DNA from 4 places in the Pseudomonas sp. H3_E04 genome. Region 2 is predicted to be linked to each of the others. Evidence: predicted binding sites of a transcription regulator. Region 2 holds the regulator's gene; each other region holds the start of a gene.
The links. Region 2 encodes sigma-54, which starts transcription at its own class of promoters, with help from an activator protein. Its sites were predicted from a motif close to ANTGGCATNNANNTTGCTNT; they were not measured.
Positions count from the first base shown of each region.

Region 1: a site for sigma-54 is predicted at 2,137-2,156, ahead of AB4N53_RS00840 (flagellar hook-length control protein FliK). Genes of this name have one in related genera too.
Region 3: a site for sigma-54 is predicted at 1,898-1,917, ahead of AB4N53_RS01810 (circularly permuted type 2 ATP-grasp protein). Genes of this name have one in related genera too.
Region 4: a site for sigma-54 is predicted at 1,969-1,988, ahead of AB4N53_RS00630 (flagellar basal body rod protein FlgF). Genes of this name have one in related genera too.

Region 1 covers NZ_CP162797.1:181,574-185,086, reverse strand. The annotation lists gene fliM (flagellar motor switch protein FliM) at 1-6, opposite strand, end outside; gene fliL (flagellar basal body-associated protein FliL) at 16-519, opposite strand; gene AB4N53_RS00840 (flagellar hook-length control protein FliK) at 733-2,100, opposite strand; gene AB4N53_RS00835 (Hpt domain-containing protein) at 2,205-2,552, opposite strand; gene AB4N53_RS00830 (ATP-binding SpoIIE family protein phosphatase) at 2,583-3,513, opposite strand, start outside.
Region 2 covers NZ_CP162797.1:5,362,593-5,366,105, forward strand. The annotation lists gene rapZ (RNase adapter RapZ) at 1-274, opposite strand, end outside; gene ptsN (PTS IIA-like nitrogen regulatory protein PtsN) at 277-741, opposite strand; gene hpf (ribosome hibernation-promoting factor, HPF/YfiA family) at 754-1,062, opposite strand; gene AB4N53_RS24080 (RNA polymerase factor sigma-54) at 1,136-2,626, opposite strand; gene lptB (LPS export ABC transporter ATP-binding protein) at 2,793-3,513, opposite strand, start outside.
Region 3 covers NZ_CP162797.1:382,640-386,152, reverse strand. The annotation lists gene AB4N53_RS01815 (alpha-E domain-containing protein) at 1-442, opposite strand, end outside; gene AB4N53_RS01810 (circularly permuted type 2 ATP-grasp protein) at 455-1,864, opposite strand; gene AB4N53_RS01805 (ribonuclease E inhibitor RraB) at 2,341-2,688, opposite strand; gene AB4N53_RS01800 (hypothetical protein) at 2,898-3,131, opposite strand; gene speE (polyamine aminopropyltransferase) at 3,354-3,513, opposite strand, start outside.
Region 4 covers NZ_CP162797.1:133,382-136,894, forward strand. The annotation lists gene AB4N53_RS00625 (sigma-54-dependent transcriptional regulator) at 209-1,771, shown strand; gene AB4N53_RS00630 (flagellar basal body rod protein FlgF) at 2,043-2,783, shown strand; gene flgG (flagellar basal-body rod protein FlgG) at 2,829-3,513, shown strand, end outside.

The sequences.
Region 1 (3,513 bases), 710 kb from region 2:
GGCCATGTCGTGTTCCTACTGCAGTACGAAATTAGTGAAAAGCAACTGTTCGATGACCACTTTGCCCAGTTCTTTCTGCGCCACTTCCTGGACGCTGGCGGTGGCCTTCTGGCGCAACATTTCTTGGCCGACCGGGGTCGCCAGTGTGGCGAAATCCTGACCGGAGAAGAGCATCACCAGATTGTTGCGGATAACCGGCATGTGCACTTTGAGCGCGTCCAGATCAGCCTGATTACGCGCCAGCATGGTGATGCTCACCTGCATGTAGCGCTGACGGCCGTTCTGGTTGTAGTTGGCCACGAAGGCCGGCGCCATTGGCTCGAAAATCGCCGCTTGCTTGCCGACCGGCGCTGCTTCTGCGGCCTCGGCAGGCTTGCTTTGCGCGCCGTGCATGAAGAACCAGGTCGCCCCGACGGATGCACCAATAGCCACCAGCAACGCCAGCACGATCACGATGATCAGCTTGAGTTTGCCTTTGGTTGCGGGGTCTTTTACTGCTGCAGCTTCGCTCTTCGCCATGCCAATAATCCGTCACTAATCGGGGGTTTCACAGTTGCACGGCAAGGCAAGAGCAAGTGTTATGCCAGAAGTGTCAGCGCGTCATCTGAACGGCGCCATAAACAAATGTGGGAGCGAGCCTGCTCGCGAAAGCAATGTGTCAGTCAACATATTGGTTGAATGTCACACCGTATTCGCGAGCAGGCTCGCTCCCACATTGGGTATTGCGTTGCATCAGGCGTAATAGTCGACCGCGCTGGTGCCGATCACGCTAGTCGTTTGAGCCGCGACTTCCGCCACGCTGGCCGGAGCCAACTCTTCATCTACCGAATCAAGGCGACCACCCGCAGCGCTGGTCCGGCCACTCTGGCCCTGCTGCGCCTGTTCCTGGCCCTGCTGACCCTGCCAGCCACGGTTCTGGTCGGCGACGTTGACGTCGACCTGGCCCATGCCCTGCTGGTTGAACATGTCGCGCAGGCGGTGCATCTGGCTGTCGAGCGCTTCACGCACGCTCGGGTGCGCGCTCATGAAGGTGACCTGGGTCTGCTGATCGGGAACCATGTTCACGCGGATATCCAGACGCCCAAGCTCTGCCGGCTGCAACTGAATGTCGGCGGCTTTGAGGTTGACGCTGGACAGGTACATGACGCGGTTGACCACTTCTTCGGTCCAGCCGCTCTGGTGCATGGCGATCGGCTGATTCACCGGCAGCGCATTGGCGGTTTTTGGCGTTGCGGCCTGCGTGAGTGCCGCCAGACGGTTGGCGAAGTCATCGACACGGGTGTCGCTGGTGGCGGATTTCAAATCTTTCAAACCATCATCGATCAGCCCGCTGAAAGCTTTTTCGCCGCCCTGACTGGTGCTGTCCTTGTCGGCCTGCACGTCGAGCATGCTGGCCATGCCGGCGGCAAAGTTCTGCGCGGCGGTCAACTCGCCATCGGCCTGAGCTTGAGCAGGCGAGGCTTTCGGCTGCGCCTGACTGGCGGCGGAAATATGTCCGCCCTGCTCCATCGCCATGCGCACCGCCGGCATCGAGTCGAGCGGGTCTGCCGACGGATCGAAATCGCTGTCGGTGGCCGCCGGATCTTTGACCATGCCCGGCAAGGCCGCCAATGCAGGCGTTTCGGTTTCCGCCTGGGCTGGCGTTGCGGCTACCGGTGCTTGCACAACAGGCGCTGCCACCAACGGCTGGACGACTTGCGCCAGAGCCGGATCAAGGACCGGGTCTACAGGCGCGGCATCGGCCACAGGAGTTTGTACAGTTTCAGTGGTGTCATCGGCAGTGGCTGTCGCGTCATCGCTCGCCGCCGCTTTGTCGGCTGGCAACGCTTTGCCGCTATCGGCAACTGCTGGCTCGGGCGCGGCAGACTGGTCTTTGCCGATATCCTTTTTGCCGCTGCTGTCAGCGACTTTATCGCGTGCCGGTTTGACTGAATTATCGGCGCTTGCGGCAGGCTTGGCCGGCGCCTGATCGGCAAACACTCTGGCGAAGCTGGAAGCCTTGTCCCCGGCGTCTGCGGCCATTGCCGACGATTTGGCAGAGGCGGCTTGCGCCTTGGCCTGGGCGGCGGTCTGAAGAAGAATGTTGGGGGTCGCAGGCATGACACGGTCTCCGCTGCACTGGATCGTAGGTACAGTTGAGCAAGTAGACTGCAAGTGCCGGGCCAGTTTGGCCAGACACTTGCGAAAAGCGCCGGACGGCAGCTTCAGTGGATGTGGGCGTGGTGCTTTTCGCTTTCGTACACCGGGCGTACTTCGGCGAATTCAGCATGGATATCGGCGACTAGCTGAGCGAGCGCTTCCGGACTCTTGTCCTTGGCATTCGACTCAAGGTCCTGGCACAACCCAGCCAGTCGAACCGCGCCCATGTTGCTGGCGCTGCCCTTGAAGCTATGCGCTACATCGGAAAGCACTTTGGCGCTGGTGCTGTCCTGCAACTCGTGCAGGCGACTTTCCGAGTCTGCCAGGAAGGTCTCGAGCAACTCCGGATAACCGTCCTCCATCACCTCGCGCAAGGTGTCGAGAACGTCACGATCTACATGTGGGTCAGTCACTTGCTCACTCCTTGATCAAGAATGGGCGGATTATGCCTCAATCTCCCAGAAAAACTCCACGCTGGCACTACGACCTTGGTCCGACCAACTGGCGTTGCGCCCCAGTTGCCGGATCAGGCTGATGCCGCGTCCCGACAAGCGGACGTTATCCAGCGGCCGCTCCATGACCCGCGTTACATCAAAACCTTCGCCGCTGTCTTCGACCCGGATGACCAGGCGCCCGCCCTCGCCCTGCGGTTGCACCTGCAAATGCACGCGCACATAACCATCCTGCAGCGACTCCAGCCGCGCGGCGCGCATTTCATAGTAACGGGCGAACCCCGTCGCATCGCGCTTGAGACGCGAGTCGAGCCCCAGCACGCCATGCTCCAGCGCATTGGAATACAACTCGGCGATCACGCTGTACAGCGCCCCGCTCTGCGGACGCAGGCCATGTACCTCGAGCAGCAATTGCAAGAGAAACGGCAACGGATTGAAGCGCCTGAGCGTGGCACCGCGAAACTCGAAACTGGCCGACCAGTCCAGCGGGCACGACTGGCCGCTGTCGGAATACACCGGCGCCGCGCCGTGCGCCTGCGCCGACTCGACAAGGCTGACCTCGACCATGCTCACGTCATCACGGGCCTGCCCGCGAAAATCGCGCAGCGCCTGTTCGATGTCCTCGAACAACCGATCCGGCTCGCGGTTGGCAGCAAAGACCTGCTGCAAGCGCTCGACGCCGAACAACTGATCATTGGCATCGCAGGTATCAATCACCCCGTCCGACAGCAGAAACACCCGGTCATCAACGGCCATCGGATACACATCCGTTCGGTCATCGAAGGCCTGCGCACTGAGAATTCCCAGGGGCAAATGCCGCGCCGGCAAAGGCACGCGCTCGCCGCTGGCCATGCGGTGCAGGTAACCGTCAGGCATGCCGCCGTTCCACACCTCCACCGAGCGGCTCTGAAAACTCAGGCAG
Region 2 (3,513 bases):
CGTCCAGATACAGCACATCGCACTTGATGTGTTTGGCGCGCACGTCTTCGAGCAATTCAGGGAAGCGTGACAGATGGCTCGGCAGGTTGCGTGCGTCGATCGACACGGCGACCAGCGGCTGCGCCAGCTCCGTGTGAATCAGCGCCCGCTCGGCCAGTTCCGGCAGCAAACCGGCCGGCAGATTGTCGATGCAGTAGTAGCCGTTGTCCTCAAGGACATTCAGGGCGGTACTTTTACCCGAGCCCGAACGGCCACTGACAATGATCAAACGCATGATTAGTGCCCGTTCTGCTCGTCCAGTACAACCTGGAACAAGGCTTCATTGCTCGGAGCGCTGCGCAATTTGTCGCGCACTTCCTTGCGGTCGAGCATGCTGGCGATCTGGCGCAGCAACTCCAGATGCGCATCGGTCGCGGCTTCCGGGACCAGCAGCACAAACAACAGGTCAACCGGGGCGCCGTCGATGGCGTCGAAATCGATCGGGGCTTCGAGGTGCAACAGGGCGCTCACCGGTCCCGCGCAGCCCTTGAGGCGGCAGTGGGGGATGGCGATGCCGTTGCCAAAACCGGTGGAGCCGAGTTTTTCACGGGCGATCAGCGCCTCGAAAACATCCTGCATCGCCAGATCCGGCACTTCGCGGTGGATCAGGTTGGCAATTTGTTCGAGGGCTTTTTTCTTGCTGCCGCCCGGCGCGTTCACCTGGGAACGGCCGGGGGTCAGGATGGTTTCAAGTCGGATCATGGGATAGGGGTGTTAACGACCGGTTGCGCCCTGGAGGAGGCTCTGGGTCTTTTCCTTATGCTTTTTGAGTTGGCGATCCAGCTTGTCGGTGAGTGAGTCGATCGCAGCGTACATGTCGGTATCTTCTGCGTTGGCGACCACTTCGCTGCCGGGGATATGCAAGGTGGCTTCGATCTTCTGCTTCAGCTTTTCGACGCACATCGTGACTTGCACGTTGGTGATCTTGTCGAAATGTCGCTCCAGTCGTTGGAGTTTTTCCTCGATGTAGGAACGCAGAGGTTGGGTCACTTCCAGTTGGTGTCCACTGATGTTGACTTGCATACAGCTTCTCCTTCGTTGCCAGTGCATAAAGCGGCAGGCCGAAAAGCCTGCCACTGGAACGCTGTAACGTGGCTTACATCAACCGCTTGCGTTCGCTCGAAGGCGCGATTCCGAGGGATTCGCGGTACTTGGCGACGGTGCGGCGAGCCACCTGAATGCCTTGTGCCTCCAGTAAACCAGCGATCTTGCTGTCACTCAACGGCTTTTTCTGATTTTCCGCGGCGACCAGTTTCTTGATGATCGCGCGAATCGCCGTGGACGAGCATTCGCCGCCTTCGGAGGTGCTGACGTGGCTGGAGAAAAAGTATTTCAGCTCATAAATACCGCGCGGGGTATGCATGAACTTTTGCGTGGTCACCCGGGAAATCGTCGATTCGTGCATGCCGACCGCTTCGGCGATGTCATGCAGCACCAGCGGCTTCATCGCTTCGTCGCCGTATTCGAGGAAACCGCGCTGATGTTCGACGATCTGCGTGGCCACTTTCATCAGGGTTTCGTTGCGGCTCTGCAGGCTCTTGATGAACCAGCGGGCTTCCTGCAGCTGGTTGCGCATGAAAGTGTTGTCGGCGCTGGTGTCGGCACGTTTCACAAAACCGGCGTACTGGGCGTTGACCCGCAGGCGTGGCACCGATTCCTGGTTCAGCTCGACCAGCCAGCGCTCGTTGTCCTTGCGCACGATCACATCGGGAATGACGTATTCGGCTTCGGTCGATTCGATCTGCGAGCCCGGACGCGGATTGAGGCTCTGTACCAGCTCGATGACCTGGCGCAGCTCGTCTTCCTTGAGCTTCATGCGGCGCATCAACTGGCTGTAATCGCGGCTGCCCAGCAGGTCGATGTAATCGGCGACGAGGCGCTTGGCCTCAGCCAGCCACGGTGTTTTGGCCGGCAACTGGCGAAGTTGCAGGAGCAGGCATTCGCTGAGGTTGCGGGCGCCGATCCCGGCGGGCTCAAATTGCTGGATGCGATGCAGGACGGCTTCGATTTCATCGAGCTCGATGTCCAGTTCCGGATCGAACGCTTCAAGAATTTCTTCGAGTGTTTCGTCCAGATAGCCCTGATTGTTGATGCAATCGATCAGAGTTACGGCGATCAAGCGATCGGTGTCGGACATCGGTGCCAGGTTCAGTTGCCACAGCAGATGGCTTTGCAGGCTCTCGCCGGCCGACGTGCGGGTGGTGAAATCCCACTCGTCGTCATCGCTGCTGGGCAGGCTGCTGGCGCTGGTCTGGTAGACGTCTTCCCACGCGGTATCCACGGGGAGTTCGTTAGGGATGCGTTCGTTCCATTCGCCATCCTCAAGGTTGTCCACCGTCGGAGCGGTTTCCTGATAGGAGGGTTCCTGTATTTCGGCGGACTTCTGTTCGGCGTTGTCGGCCAGAGGATCGGCGTTGTCGAAGTCGTCGCCTTCTTCCTGGCGCTCGAGCATCGGATTGGATTCCAGAGCCTCCTGGATCTCCTGTTGCAGGTCCAGGGTCGACAATTGGAGCAGACGGATGGCCTGTTGCAGCTGCGGTGTCATCGTCAGCTGCTGGCCCATTCTCAAGACTAGCGATGGTTTCATGGCAGGGGCTTAACACCTTATTCGCCGGCGCTTTGCGCCATACACTACAGGGCGCCGAAGCGCCAAACTTAAGCAAATTATATGCCTGAAACTGAAGTGTTTGCCTAGAGCGCTGTAACAATTAAAGCGGATAAATGCGCCTTGAATCGATACAGCGCTGTCGCGCTTACAGGCGGAACTCGTGACCCAGATACACTTCCTTGACCAGATCGTTGGCCAGGATGGTCTCGGCATCACCTTCGGCGATCAGTTGACCGTCGTTGACGATGTAAGCGGTTTCGCAGATATCCAGCGTTTCACGGACGTTGTGGTCGGTGATCAGCACACCGATGCCCTTGGCCTTGAGGTGGTGGATGATCTGCTTGATGTCGCCGACCGAGATCGGGTCGACACCGGCGAACGGTTCGTCGAGCAGGATGAATTTCGGCGCAGTGGCCAGGGCACGAGCGATTTCCACCCGGCGGCGCTCACCACCGGACAGGCTCATGCCGAGGTTGTCGCGGATGTGGCTGATGTGGAATTCCTGCAGCAGGCTTTCCAGCTCCTTGCGCCGGCCGGCCTTGTCGAGTTCCGGGCGGGTCTCGAGGATCGCCATGATGTTGTCGGCAACCGACAGTTTGCGGAAGATCGAAGCTTCTTGCGGCAGATAGCCGATACCGGCCTTGGCGCGGCCGTGCATCGGCTGGTGGCTGACGTCCAGGTCATCGATCAGCACACGGCCCTGATCTGCCTGCACCAGGCCAACGATCATGTAGAAGCACGTCGTCTTGCCGGCGCCGTTCGGGCCGAGCAGGCCGACGATCTGCCCGCTGTCGATCGACAGGCTGACGTCACGCACGACCTGGCGGCTTTTATAGGCCTTGGCCAGGTGCTGAGCTTTCAGAGTT
Region 3 (3,513 bases), 910 kb from region 2:
CACGAAACAGGTGCGAACGCTCCTTGATCCATTCGCAGAAACGGCTCATGCCATAGCGGCTCAGGCCCTGTTCGGCGATGCCGCGAATTTCCAGCCAGGTCGCATTGATGTTTTCCCACATGTCGGCGGTGATTCGCCCGCGTACCGCATGAGCACTGGCCCGCGCCGCGCCAAGGCAGCTGTAGATACTGGCCGGGTTGGCGGCATCCAGTGCGAAGAAATGCAGCAGACGTTCGGCGTGGAGGTCGCCGTGGCGTTCAAGGTAATCGTCAAGGGTGCCGGTAATCAGCAACGGCATGGCGAGTTCGTGCAGACCGTCGCCGCGCCCGTCCTGTGGCATCAGCGACAGTGAATAACTGATGTCGAGCATGCGCGCGAGGTTCTCCGCACGCTCCAGATATCGCGACATCCAGTACAGATCCGAGGCAGTTCTACTTAACATGGCAAGCTTCCTTCAATCCTCGACTACCCAGGTGTCCTTGGTGCCGCCGCCCTGGGAGGAATTCACCACCAGGGAGCCTTCACGCAACGCGACACGGGTCAAACCACCGGGTACGACCCGGGTTTCGCGACCGGACAACACGAACGGACGCAAATCGATATGGCGCGGTGCAATGCCATTTTCGACAAAGGTCGGACAGGTCGACAGCGACAGCGTCGGCTGCGCGATGTAGGCATGCGGTTTGGCTTTGATGCGCTCGCGGAACGCATCGATTTCCGCCGTCGTCGCGGCTGGCCCGACCAGCATCCCGTAACCGCCGGAGCCTTGGGTTTCCTTGACCACCAGATCCGGAAGATTGGCCAGCACGTGGGAAAGTTCAGACGGGTTGCGGCACTGCCAGGTCGGCACGTTTTTCAGAATCGGTTCTTCGTCGAGGTAGAAACGGATCATCTCGGTGACGAACGGGTACACCGATTTATCGTCCGCCACGCCGGTGCCGATGGCGTTGGCCAGCACCACGTTGCCGGAACGATAGGACGACAGCAGCCCCGGCACGCCGAGCATCGAGTCAGGGTTGAACGCCAGCGGATCGAGAAATGCGTCATCGAGGCGACGGTAGATCACGTCAACCGCTTTCGGGCCATCGGTGGTGCGCATGAATACCTTGTCGTCCCGCACGAACAGATCCGCGCCTTCCACCAGTTCAACACCCATTTCCCGCGCCAGAAACGCATGTTCGAAGAACGCGCTGTTGAAGCGCCCTGGCGTAAGTACCACCACACTGGGGTTGTCGATCGGGCTGGAGCTTTTCAGCGTGTCGAGCAGCAGATTGGGATAGTGATCGATCGGCGCGATGCGCTGGGCGGCGAACAGTTCGGGGAACAGGCGCATCATCATCTTGCGGTCTTCGAGCATGTAGCTCACGCCGCTGGGTGTGCGCAGGTTGTCTTCGAGGACGTAATAAGTGCCATCGCCGTCGCGCACCAGATCGACGCCGGAGATGTGCGAGTAGATGTCGCGGTGCAGATCCAGGCCCTGCATCGCCAACTGGTATTGCTCGTTGGCCAGCACCTGTTCGGCGGGAATGATCCCGGCCTTGATGATGCGCTGCTCGTGATAGAGGTCGGCGAGAAACATGTTCAACGCCTTGACCCGCTGAATACAGCCACGCTCGACAATCCGCCATTCACTGGCGGGGATGCTGCGAGGAATCGTATCGAACGGAATCAGTCGCTCGGTGCCTTGCTCGTCGCCATAGAGCGTGAAGGTGATCCCGGCCCGGTGAAACAACAGATCGGCCTCGCGACGGCGCTGCGCGAGCAACTCGTCAGGTGTCTCGGCCAGCCAGCGGGCGAATTCTCGGTAATGCGGGCGGACCAGGCCGCCGGCATCGTACATCTCATCAAAATAGGTGCGGATCATGCCGTACTCCTTGTCACTCCGGACATACAGGCCTTCGCAAGGCCCGTGCCATCGGCATAAACGCTTTTAATTCAATCGGTTGTAGATCTATGCCGCAGACCGCGCACCATTCCTGTGCGGCAAATGCCCCGGCCCGATTGCCCCCGCTTCATTGCGACGCACTGCATCGCCTATCACCAGCATAGTCAGAGTTGATTTCACTGCCCGGCCGCGACTGCGGATAATCCGCGCATTCGCTGCAAAACTTCCCCGGCACGGCGTCGTGAAGTCGCCAGCTCACTGAGCTGAACTGCCTTGGCAGCCCCGTCCCGACAGGACTTTATTGCATACCCGTCTTCCCTTTTAGCCACCCTCTCCGGTGGCTTTTTTTTGCCGGGGATTCTTGTTTCAGGGTTTTGCCACTGCGATGTGCAGAAGCCAGAAACGACAACGGCCGACCCGAAGGTCAGCCGTTGCCCGACAAACAATGCGCAAGATCAATTCAACCGGTAACGATTGCGCACCTCCTGCTTCACGCCCCAACCCTCGATAATGCCGCCCAGCGGTTCGACCACGGCAGAAAAGCCTTGCTCGAAATCGCCAATATCGTCATAGGTCGCATACATCACTTTGCTCAATTCCAGCGACCAGGCGCCGTCGTCGCGCGCACTGACTTGGGCATTGATGGATTCACCGCGAAATTTGCCTGCTGCCCTGCGCGCCCGCTCCTCGTCCGGGAAAATCGCGTAGAACTCGATGGGATGGAACCGGGAAAAATCGAATCCGCCTTCTTTCATGCGGCGCAGAACGTTGCTGCTGATGTCTTCTTGATAGGCTGTGCTCATGAATCGTCCCCCTCGATTGATGGATAGACTTTCCGTATTCCCGCCCCGGGCCTTTTGGCCTAAGTACTACGGCAACGTGGTTGCGCGCGGGAAACAAGCATGTAGCTGACAAGACCAGACCTTAGCGATCCATTCGCTGATCTCGCTTGCAGAGTAGCCCCAAGAGAGCGCCGCTGCCAAGGCCTGGTTTTCGAGATGACAGGAAGTGTTCAGATGGGTGTGATGCTGCGGATTTCGATGCCGTTCTGGGTCTTGAGGTTTTTCACCCCGGCATCGGCGGTGCGCCCTTCCAGATCGTTCAGATCCAGCTTGGCAGCGACCGGAAGAAGCCGCTCCTTGATCAGCCGTGCGGCTTCATCATCGGACGGGCATTCCTCACGTTCGAAGACTTCATCAACAATTTCGCCGTGATCATCCACGAAAGTGACTTTCCACTTTTGCATCAGTGCCTCCTCGATCAACCCGTAAATGGGCTTACCTCTATCTCGACTTTTTTCCGCGATAGTTGGTTCAAAAGGATTACAGCACGTGGCCAGGAAAAACGGATGAGCGTTGTGGTAGCGAGCCTGCTCGCGAAGGCGGCATGCCAGTCGACATTGAGTTGGCTGACACTGCGCTTTCGCGAGCAGGCTCGCTCCCACAAGGAGGTTTTTTGCGGGGAAGTATCAGTCGTTGCTCGGCTTGTTGACCGCTTGCAGCACGTATTGCGGCAAGGCGAACGCGCCAATGTGGATTTCCGGGTTGTAGTAGCGGGTGACGATGCCGCTGCCGATGAAGCGCTGTTGCAGGGTTTCACGGCTGAGCTTGCGGTAGGCCGGGTTGGTC
Region 4 (3,513 bases), 660 kb from region 2:
GGTCGGGGCTGTCACATAATCTTGACAACTATCTGCGTGCCTCGGCAGAAAAATCTGCCCCGGACGCGCCACAAAACCCTGTGGGAGCGAGCCTGCTCGCGAAAGCGGTCTGTCTGACACATCGATGTTGAATGTGCTGGCGCCTTCGCGAGCAGGCTCGCTCCCACAAGGACATGTGTTTACCTCTCAAACCTGTCGGGCCTTTTCTATGCGCATCAAAGTCCACTGCCAGAACCGCATCGGCATCCTGCGCGACATTCTCAATCTGCTGGTGGCGTACGGGATCAACGTCGCGCGCGGTGAGGTTGGCGGTGAGCATGGCAACGCGATCTACCTGCACTGCCCGAACCTGATCAACATCCAGTTCCAGGCGTTGCGGCCGAAATTCGAGGCAATCGGCGGGGTGTTCGGGGTCAAGCGCGTCGGGCTGATGCCCAGCGAGCGCCGGCATATGGAGTTGAATGCGTTGCTCGGCGCGCTGGAATTTCCGGTGCTGTCGATCGATATGGGCGGCTCGATCGTCGCGGCCAACCGCGCGGCAGCGCAGTTGCTCGGGGTGCGCGTCGATGAGGTGCCGGGGATTCCGCTGTCGCGGTACGCCGAGGATTTCGATTTGCCGGAACTGGTGCGCGCCAACAAATCGCGAATCAACGGCATGCGGGTCAAGGTCAAGGGCGACATCTTTCTTGCCGACATCGCGCCGCTGCAATCGGAGCACGATGACAGCGAGGCCATGGCCGGCGCCGTATTGACGCTGCACCGCGCCGATCGGGTCGGCGAGCGTATCTACAATGTGCGCAAACAGGAACTGCGTGGCTTCGACAGTATTTTCCAGAGTTCGAAAGTCATGGCCGCTGTGGTCCGTGAGGCGCGACGCATGGCGCCGCTGGATGCGCCGCTATTAATAGAAGGCGAAACCGGCACGGGCAAGGAACTGCTCGCGCGCGCCTGTCACCTTGCCAGTCCGCGCGGACAGTCACCGTTGATGGCGCTCAACTGCGCCGGGTTGCCGGAATCAATGGCCGAGACCGAACTGTTCGGCTACGGCCCCGGCGCCTTCGAAGGTGCGCGGGCCGAGGGCAAGCTTGGTCTGCTCGAGTTGACCGCTGGCGGCACGCTGTTTCTCGATGGCGTCGGCGAGATGAGCCCGCGTTTGCAGGTCAAATTGCTGCGCTTTCTTCAGGACGGTTGCTTCCGTCGCGTTGGCAGTGATGAAGAGGTGTATCTGGACGTGCGGGTGATCTGCGCCACCCAGGTGGACTTGTCCGAACTGTGCGCGCGGGGCGAGTTTCGTCAGGATCTCTATCACCGCTTGAACGTGCTGTCGCTGCACATCCCGCCGCTGCGCGAGTGCCTCGACGGTCTGACGCCGCTGGTTGAACATTTCCTCGATCAGGCCAGTCGGCAGATCGGCTGCCCGCTACCGAAGTTGGCCCCGGCGGCGATGGACCGCCTCAGCCATTACCACTGGCCGGGCAATGTGCGGCAACTGGAGAACGTGTTGTTCCAGGCGGTTTCGTTGTGCGACGGCGGTAAGGTCAAGGCTGAACATATCCGCCTGCCGGATTACGGCGTGCGTCAGCCACTTGGCGATTTTTCTCTCGACGGAAGTCTGGACGAGATCGTCGGGCGTTTCGAGAAAGCGGTGCTGGAGCGCTTGTATTCCGAGCATCCGAGCAGTCGGCAACTGGGCAAGCGGCTGGGTGTTTCGCACACCACCATTGCCAACAAACTGCGTGAGTATGAGGTGGGTAAAGACAGCGGAGCTTAAGATCAAAAGATCGCAGCCTTCGGCAGCTCCTACATTTGGAACGCGGTTGCCTGTAGGAGCTGCCGAAGGCTGCGATCTTTTGATCTCTTGCCGCGAAGCGGCATGACACCGCCGGTTTTTCGTCTTCGACACATTTCAAATTCCCCTCTGATCCCCTCAAGTCCCCTGTTTACCGGGTCTTCGCCTGCCAACTAAAAGTTGGTCTGCAAATTGCTTATGGCTGAGCAGTACAGCGGTGGGCGGCAAACGTCCGGCATGCAGAGGAAACACTGTGGACAAGTACCTTTATGTGGCAATGACCGGCGCCAGCCAGAACGCACTGGCGCAGCGGGCGCATGCCAACAACCTGGCGAACATTTCCACCAACGGCTTCCAGCGCGACCTCGAGCAGGCGCGTTCGATGCCGGTGTTCGGTGACAGCTTTCCGGCGCGCGCGTTTGCCATGAGCGAACGCCCCGCCACCGACTTCACGCCGGGCTCGCTGGTGCAGACCGGTCGTGAACTCGACGTCGCGGTATCCGGCAACGGTTTCATCGCCGTGCAAAACCCCAGCGGTGGTGAAAGCTACGTGCGTACCGGCAGCCTCAACATCGACGCCCTCGGCGTACTGCGCGCCGGCAACGGCATGCCGGTGATCGGTAATGGCGGCCCGATCGCCGTGCCGCCCGAGCAGCAGGTCGAAGTCGGCGAAGACGGCACCATCAGTATTCGCGCGATGGGCGAAGGCCCCCGCGTCATGGCCGAAGTCGACCGGATCAAGCTGGTCAACCCGGACATCAAGAACATGAACAAAGGGCTCGACGGTTCGATTTACACCAAGGACGGCCAGCCGGCGCAAGCCGACGCCAACGTCAAACTGGTCTCGGGTTTCCTCGAGTCGAGCAACGTCAATGCCGTGGAAGAAATGACTTCGGTGCTGGCCCTGGCCAAGCAGTTCGAGTTGCACGTCAAGATGATGAACACCGCCAAAGACGACGACCAGGCCATGGCTCGGGTCTTGCAGATCAGCTAATTATCAGAACGTCGCGCCGTAAAACAGGCGCACGAGGAGAATCGAATGCTTCCGGCTCTATGGGTTGCCAAAACCGGTCTGTCCGCCCAGGACACCAACCTGACCACCATTTCCAACAACCTGGCGAACGTTTCGACCACGGGTTTCAAACGTGACCGTGCCGAGTTCCAGGACCTGCTGTATCAGATCAAGCGTCAGCCAGGCGCCCAGTCGACCCAGGACAGCGAACTGCCGTCGGGTCTGCAAGTGGGTACCGGTGTGCGCATTGTCGGCACCCAGAAGAACTTCACCGCCGGCAGCCTGCAAACCACCGAGCAGCCGCTGGACATGGCCATCGACGGTCGCGGTTTCTTCCAGATCCTGCAGCCGGACGGCACCACGTCCTACACCCGTGACGGTACTTTCCACCTCGACTCCAATGGCCAGATCGTCAACGCCAGCGGTTTCGCGCTGGAACCGGCGATCATCATCCCGAACGATGCGCAGACCTTCACCGTCGGCCGTGACGGCACCGTGTCGATCACCATCGCCGGCAACCCGGCCTCGCAAGTGATCGGTAACCTGCAGACCGCCGATTTCATCAACCCGGCCGGCCTGCAAGCCGTGGGCAACAACCTGTTCCTGGAAACCGCTGCTTCCGGTGCGCCGCAAATCGGCACCCCGGGCCTGAACGGTTTCGGTACCACGCTGCAGAACACCCTGGAAACGTCCAACGTCAGCACCGTTGAAG